Granulosicoccus antarcticus IMCC3135: one gene and its partner. The main gene of each other region encodes a partner of the protein of the gene in region 2 in a complex. Links are inferred from orthologs where the notes say so. Each region holds a gene or a part of one and is shown on either strand. Other genes may lie near its edges.

Evidence for each region.
Region 1: the proteins of groL (region 2) and metK are in contact, whole or in part, in a cryo-EM structure (PDB 8P4O), measured with the Escherichia coli proteins. The link is inferred for Granulosicoccus antarcticus IMCC3135 from one-to-one orthologs.

The regions. Positions count from the first base shown.
Region 1 is NZ_CP018632.1:2,303,268-2,306,743, reverse strand. Bases 565-3,476 are described here. They hold metK (methionine adenosyltransferase), read right to left. Parts: upstream 2,650-3,476; coding sequence 1,480-2,649; downstream 565-1,479. Other genes in these bases: IMCC3135_RS10025 (DMT family transporter), read right to left, coding at 2,825-3,476; ahcY (adenosylhomocysteinase), read right to left, coding at 565-1,435. Also shown: more of ahcY, read right to left, coding at 125-564. UniProt on the Escherichia coli protein: Catalyzes the formation of S-adenosylmethionine (AdoMet) from methionine and ATP.
Region 2 is NZ_CP018632.1:1,497,047-1,501,135, reverse strand. The notes cover bases 628-3,588. They hold groL (chaperonin GroEL), read right to left. Parts: upstream 2,950-3,588; coding sequence 1,306-2,949; downstream 628-1,305. Other genes in these bases: IMCC3135_RS06420 (FxsA family protein), read right to left, coding at 3,552-3,588; IMCC3135_RS06425 (co-chaperone GroES), read right to left, coding at 3,040-3,327; IMCC3135_RS06435 (putative bifunctional diguanylate cyclase/phosphodiesterase), read right to left, coding at 628-1,103. In the rest of the region: more of IMCC3135_RS06435, read right to left, coding at 1-627; more of IMCC3135_RS06420, read right to left, coding at 3,589-4,089.

The DNA.
Region 1 (3,476 bases), 810 kb from region 2 along the record:
GACAAAATGTAAAAAGCCGACCCGTGTAACAGTCGTATTGACTGTTTCACGGGTCGGCTTTGGATAAAGCACATTTCACTAGTATTCCTCGACGAGTCGAGGAGTCACCAGCCAAGATGTTCGACTAGTAGCGGTAATGATCCGGCTTGTAAGGTCCGCTTGTCTCTAGCCCAAGGTAATCGCTTTGCTCGTTCGACAAGGTCGTCAGCTTGGCACCAATCTTTTGCAAGTGCAGTCGTGCAACCTTCTCGTCGAGAGCCTTTGGCAGTACATGCACATCGATGGAATAGTCAGCACTTCGCTCCCATAGTTCTATCTGCGCCAGCACCTGATTGGTGAAAGAAGCGGACATGACAAAACTGGGGTGACCTGTTGCACAACCCAGATTGACCAGTCGTCCTTCAGCCAGCAAGGTGATGCGCTTACCGTCAGGGAAGATCACCTGATCGACCTGAGGTTTGATGTTTTCCCACGTATATTGACGCAGACCAGCAACATCAATTTCATTGTCAAAGTGGCCAATGTTGCACACGATAGCTTCGTTCTTCATGCGCTTCATGTGCTCGTGCGTGACAACGTTCACGTTTCCGGTGCAAGTCACAACAATGTCGATCAAGTCAGCTACATCGTCCATGACAACAACACGGTAGCCTTCCATCGCAGCCTGCAAGGCACAGATAGGATCAACTTCGGTTACCCAGACAGTGGCACCCATACCACGGAACGCCTGCGCACAGCCCTTGCCCACATCGCCGTAACCAACCACGAGGGCAATCTTGCCTGCGATCATGACGTCGGTAGCGCGCTTGATACCATCAAGCAGTGACTCACGACAGCCATACAGGTTGTCGAATTTGGACTTGGTCACAGAATCGTTGACATTGATGGCTGGAACTTTCAACAGACCTTTCTTTGCCATTTCAACCAAACGGTGTACACCCGTCGTGGTCTCTTCAGACAGTCCTTTGACATCAGCCAGCAGTTCTGGGTAATCGTTGTGCATCATGACCGTCAGATCGCCACCGTCATCAAGAATCAGGTTTGGCACCCAGCCGTTGGGTCCTTTGATCGTCTGGTGGATACACCAATCAAATTCTTCGTCGTTCTCACCCTTCCAGGCAAATACGGGTACACCTGAAGCAGCAATTGCAGCAGCGGCGTGATCCTGAGTCGAGAAGATGTTGCACGAAGACCAGCGAACTTCAGCACCCAGAGCCGTCAGGGTTTCAATCAAAACCGCTGTCTGGATAGTCATATGCAGGCAACCTGCGATGCGGGCACCAGCCAATGGCTGCTTGCCGGCATATTCTTCGCGCAGCGCCATCAGGCCCGGCATTTCATGCTCAGCCATCCTGATTTCCTTGCGACCGTAGTCTGCGAGGCTGATATCGGCGACTTTATAGTCACCGCTTACGTCTTGTACAGATGCATTCATTATTGGGTATCTCGAAAAATGTTTATAAGAGGCTGACCTGTGACTCAGGCCAGTCCAGCGGCCTGGCGCAAGGCGTCGGCACGATCTGTTTTTTCCCAGGTAAAATCCGGGAGTTCACGACCGAAATGACCGTAGGCCGCAGTCTGTTGATAGATGGGACGAATCAGGTCCAGCATGGTCACGATGCCGTAAGGGCGCAGGTCGAAAATATCTTTGACGATGTCTTCGATACGTCGATCGTCAATCTTGCCAGTACCAAATGTTTCAATGCTGATGGAGGTCGGTTCGGCAACGCCAATGGCATAGGACACCTGGATCTCACACTTGTCAGCAAGGCCTGCTGCAACAATGTTCTTGGCAACATAGCGACCGGCATAGGCGGCAGAGCGGTCGACCTTGGAAGGATCTTTACCAGAAAATGCACCACCGCCGTGACGAGCCATACCACCGTAGGTATCAACGATGATCTTGCGCCCGGTCAGACCACAATCGCCGACAGGACCACCAATCACGAAAATGCCAGTCGGATTGATATGGATCTTGTCCTTGGGACAATTGTCCAACCAGTCGGCAGGCAGCACCGGCTTCAATATATGCTCCATCACCGCCTCACGAAGATCCGCCAGAGAGACATCCGGATCATGTTGAGTCGAGAGAACCAGCGCATCGATACCCACGGGCTTACCGTTCTGATAACGCAAAGTTACCTGACTCTTGGCATCCGGACGCAACCAGGACAATGTACCGTCGCGACGTACCTTTGATTGTTGTTCGACCAGGCGATGCGCGTAGGTTACGGGTGCAGGCATCAGCACATCGGTTTCATTATTGGCATAACCAAACATCAGGCCCTGATCACCAGCGCCCTGCTCTTCGGCGGTCTTGCGATCAACACCTCCAGCAATATCAGGAGATTGCTTGCCGATACCATTCAGTACAGCACAGGTCTCACCGTCAAAACCAACGGCCGAACGGTCATAACCGATATCGGTAACCGTTTTCCTGACCAGAGCTTCCAGATCGACATAGGCGCTGGTTGAAATTTCTCCGGCGATGATAACCAGACCGGTCTTTACCAGCGTCTCACAGGCTACTCGCGCACCCTTGTCCTGCTTGAGGATGGCATCCAGCACGGCATCAGATATCTGATCAGCCATCTTGTCCGGATGACCTTCGGATACTGACTCGGAAGTAAAGATATAGTCTTGCGCCATTGCACAGGCCTCAATAAGGTTGGATCGGTTCATTGTACCCATAAACACATAAGGATGTATTTATATGAGTATTTCCATAGCGGCAAACTTTGTGCTGAAATCGAGCTTTTCGGCCTTTGAAGCGGCTATTTATTGCAGCTCAATGGGTTACTCGGCGCCTGGAGCCTGTCAGGTTCTATCGAGTTTGCGATACCGCCACCATCGTGCTGCCACATAACAGAACGGCCGCACCGACCATCTGTAGCGGGGTCAGAGCTTGCCCAAGCACCAACCAGTTGATGAGAACGGCGGCAACCGGAAAGAACATCTCTGCGACCGCGCAAGCACGCGCTGGCAATCGTTTCATTCCCAGATAATAGAATCCCATACCGCCCACACCAGAAATCAGCACCATGACAGCGATGAGCACCAGGGTATTGAACTGCTTGTCGCCGCTGAGAAACTGCAGAGGCATATGCATGCCTGTCACTTCGGCAGGGTTCGCGAACAGCCAGGCGATTGGTGTCAGAACCAGAAACCCGACCAGGAATCGTCCTGCCATCAAGTCCGTAGTACTAAAACCCTTGTTACTCAATTGCTTGCCATAGACAGTTGCGGCCCCCCATCCCACCACGGCAATCAGGGTACAACCGTAGCCCAGTAACAGATCCTGTGTTTCCTGCCCTGACCAGTTAGCCGGGTTCAGCGCCGGCAGAAGATCACCCGCTGCAATCATCAGACTGCCTGCCAGACATACCGCCAGCCAAATCAGAAATTGCCGATCAACTCGCTCCTTGAGCAGCACGACGGCCAGGGATACCGCCACCAGCGGTTGCAGTTTTTGTATC
Region 2 (4,089 bases):
ATTCCGACGGACACCGCCGTCTTGAGCGTAAAGCCCCGGTATTCATAAGGAGCTGTCGCAACGTTCATGATGCGCCTGGCAACCTCTTCAGCCGAATCCGTATCTTCCACATCTCTCTGGATAACCACAAACTCATCACCGTCAAGCCGTGCAACCAGATCAATATCTCGCATCATGGTGCGCAAACGATTGCCCACCTCCGCCACCATCTTGTCACCAACCAGATGCCCGTACTGATCGTTGAAGAATTTGAAATTGTCCAGATCAACAAGAAAAACAGCAAACTTGAGGCCTGAAGCAATGGTCTCAGTCACCGTACGCTTCAAGGTATCCTCGAACATGAGCCGGTTGGGCAAATGAGTCAGCGGATCATGGTGAGCGGCGAATTCCAGATACTGCTGCTTGACCTTCACCTGCCTGGCAGCCTTGCGCTGAGCCTCGATCAGACCGTTGAACTCTTCAGCCAGAGGACGCAAATCGTTTCCATCAGTAACCTCGATAGACTCCGGCAACTGTCCCTCACTATTCTCACGGCTGTCCCTGAGCGCACCGATCAGCTGCTCTATAGGGCCGACATACCATCGGTGTGCGCCAAACATGGCCACAAGAGCGCCTGTCAAACTGGTTAGCAAGGCAAATGCACTGAGCCCCAATGCCTTGAACAGTGCAGCGTTCACAATTTGCTCACGCTCAATAAAGCCGATACCTGACAGAGAACTCGTCTTCGCCGGGATGGTCCAGTTTTCTGAATGCACAGTACCGGACTCAGTTACGCTGGCACCGCTGTCATGCACATAGTCGAAGGTGTTGCCCTTGTTGAGCAGAAGCCTGCCCGAGGCATCCACAAGTACCAGGCCCACCAGAGAATCACTCAACAGCGTGTCCGGGACGCTTATCTGCTCAGGGTCCGCGTTGAAAAAAGCGGCACGTACCAACGCCAGCTCTACTCTCGATTGCTCGATGATCTGAGACTCGTATTGTTCGTAGATCGACGGGTAGAACAACGTCAGCTGCACGATCAATAGCGTGAGTGCAACCGATCCGGACAATGCTTGTATTGCCCGCGAGCGATAGACCGTGCTTGTGAATGCGCGAAAATTCAAAAAATCCCGTCCTGTTGGGTACATGGGAGTGAAATGCAGGTATTAGCATCCCGATAAAACTGGTATCGGCACCATCCCCAGACGCTTAAGCACGAATCGAACTCGCCACACTTTGTCACATCCACAACGCAAAACCCCCGCATTGAGCGGGGGTTTTGATACTACTTGATGAGCGTTAACTCACATGATAAAGGCGAATGCCTTACATCATGCCGCCCATTCCACCCATTCCGCCCATATCAGGCATGCCACCACCGGCCGCTTCATCCTTCGGCAAGTCAGCAATCATGCATTCTGTGGTGATCATCAGACCAGCAACAGAAGCAGCATTTTGCAGAGCGTAACGAGTTACCTTGGTTGGATCCAGGATACCCATTTCGACCATGTCGCCGTATTCGCCGTTAGCAGCGTTGTAACCGAAGTTACCTGTGCCTTCTTTGACTCGTGCAACCACTACTGAAGGCTCACCACCAGCATTGGCAACGATCTGACGCAGAGGCTCTTCCATTGCACGCTTGGCAATGCTGATACCGATGTCCTGCTCGTGGTTGTCGCCCTTGACTTTGTCAACAGCAGCAATGGCGCGAACCAGTGCAACACCACCACCAGGAACGATACCTTCTTCAACAGCAGCACGAGTTGCGTGCAGTGCATCGTCAACACGGTCCTTCTTCTCTTTCATTTCAACTTCGGTAGCAGCACCGACTTTGATAACTGCAACACCACCGGCAAGCTTGGCAACACGTTCTTGCAGCTTTTCCTTGTCGTAGTCAGAAGTAGCTTGTTCAATCTGAGTGCGAATCTGTTCAACGCGAGCGTTGATCTCATCAGAAGAACCAGCACCATCAACAATAGTAGTGTTGTCTTTGTCAACAGTGACACGCTTGGCTGTACCCAGGTCTTCCAAAGTGATCTTGTCCAGAGACAGGCCGACTTCTTCAGAGATTACCTGGCCACCAGTCAGGATAGCGATATCCTGCAGCATGGCTTTACGACGGTCACCAAAACCAGGCGCCTTAACAGCACATGTCTTGATGATACCGCGCATGCTGTTGACAACCAGAGTTGCCAGAGCTTCGCCTTCGATATCTTCAGCGATGATCAGGAGAGGCTTGCCAGACTTGGCAACGGCTTCCAGAGCGGGGAGCAGATCACGGATGTTGCTGATTTTCTTGTCGAAAAGCAGTACATATGGATCTTCCAGTTCTGCAGACATTGCATCCTGGTTGTTGATGAAATAAGGAGACAGGTAACCACGGTCAAACTGCATGCCTTCAACAACGTCAAGTTCGTTGTCCAGAGACTTGCCTTCTTCTACAGTGATAACGCCTTCCTTACCAACCTTGTTCATTGCTTCAGCAATGATTTTGCCGATTGACTCGTCGCTGTTGGCAGAAATAGTACCAACCTGAGCAACTGACTTCTCGTCATTACATGGCTTGGACATGGCAGCCAGTTCAGCAGTTGCTGCAATTACGGCCTTGTCGATACCACGCTTGAGATCCATCGGGTTCATGCCGGCAGCAACTGACTTCAGGCCTTCGCGAACGATGCTTTGAGCCAGAACTGTTGCTGTCGTAGTACCGTCACCAGCGATGTCAGAAGTTTGTGAAGCAACTTCCTTCACCATCTGTGCACCCATGTTTTCGAACTTGTCTTCCAGTTCGATTTCTTTGGCTACAGAAACACCATCTTTAGTGACAGTAGGGGCACCGAACGACTTGTCCAGTACAACGTTTCGGCCTTTAGGACCGAGAGTAACTTTTACGGCGTTAGCCAGGATGTCAACACCCTTGAGCATACGCTGACGGGCTGAATCGGAAAAACGGACTTCTTTGGCACTCATTAAAATTCTATCCTCAAAAAGAGTTCAGGAAATGACTGGATGGGAGCTCTAGCTGCAACCGCCAGCCAGTTGGGACACGACTGCGGGGTTTTACTCGAAAACACCCATGATGTCGTCTTCACGCATAACCAGTACTTCTTCACCGTCAATCTTGATTTCGGTGCCGGAATACTTGCCGAACAGAACCTGGTCACCTACTTTCAGGTCCAGAGGGCGTACATCGCCATTTTCAGCGATTTTGCCTTTACCAACTGACAGCACTTCACCACGAACTGGCTTCTCAGTAGCTGAATCAGGAATTACAATGCCACCGGCACTCGTGCGCTCTTCTTCCATGCGCTTGACGACCACGCGGTCATGCAACGGACGAATGTTCATACCAATACGACTCCGAAAAAATCAACTGTGAAAAATAAGGTCCAAAAGGAGCGTTGAGCACCATTGTTAGCACTCTCCCCTAAGGAGTGCTAATTCTAATGTCGACAGCCACAATATCAAGTCTCGGGACCAACAAATTTGCCTGTAACTTGCAGAACCAGGTGGCAAAAAACACCTACTCAGTCAATAAAGCGCTACAGACGGCCATTTCAGGCAATATAATTCTATTTATCAATTCGCTTGAAATCGGCATCAATGACCTCTCCGGACGACTCTGGACTAGGAGTCGAGGGCTGAGGTCGACCACCACTGGCGCTGGATTCTGCAGAGTGGGCATCGCTATGACGAGCACCAGCGGTCGATCCAGATCCAATCGTGGTTCCGCCCTTGGCTGACGGGCCGCCTCGCTGCCGCCCCGCCCCACTTCCAAATCCCACAACACCACCGACACTGACAATGGAGCGTGAAGCGATCTTGTTCGCCAGCCATTGGCGAGTGACAGGCAGCACGCAAGCAAACCCGAAGGCATCGGTCACGAAACCAGGTGTCAACAACAGGACACCACCCAGCAGCAACAGCATGCCTTCCAGCATTTGCTGAGCTGGCATTTCACCCGCATCCAGCCGCTGACGAGCGGTGTTAAGCGTGGCCAGACCCTGCTGTCGTAATAATGTGGTGCCGATAAAGGCGGTCAGAATGACGATAGCCAACGTGGGGAGCCAGCCGATGGCGTCTCCAACCCTGAGCATTACTGCGATCTCG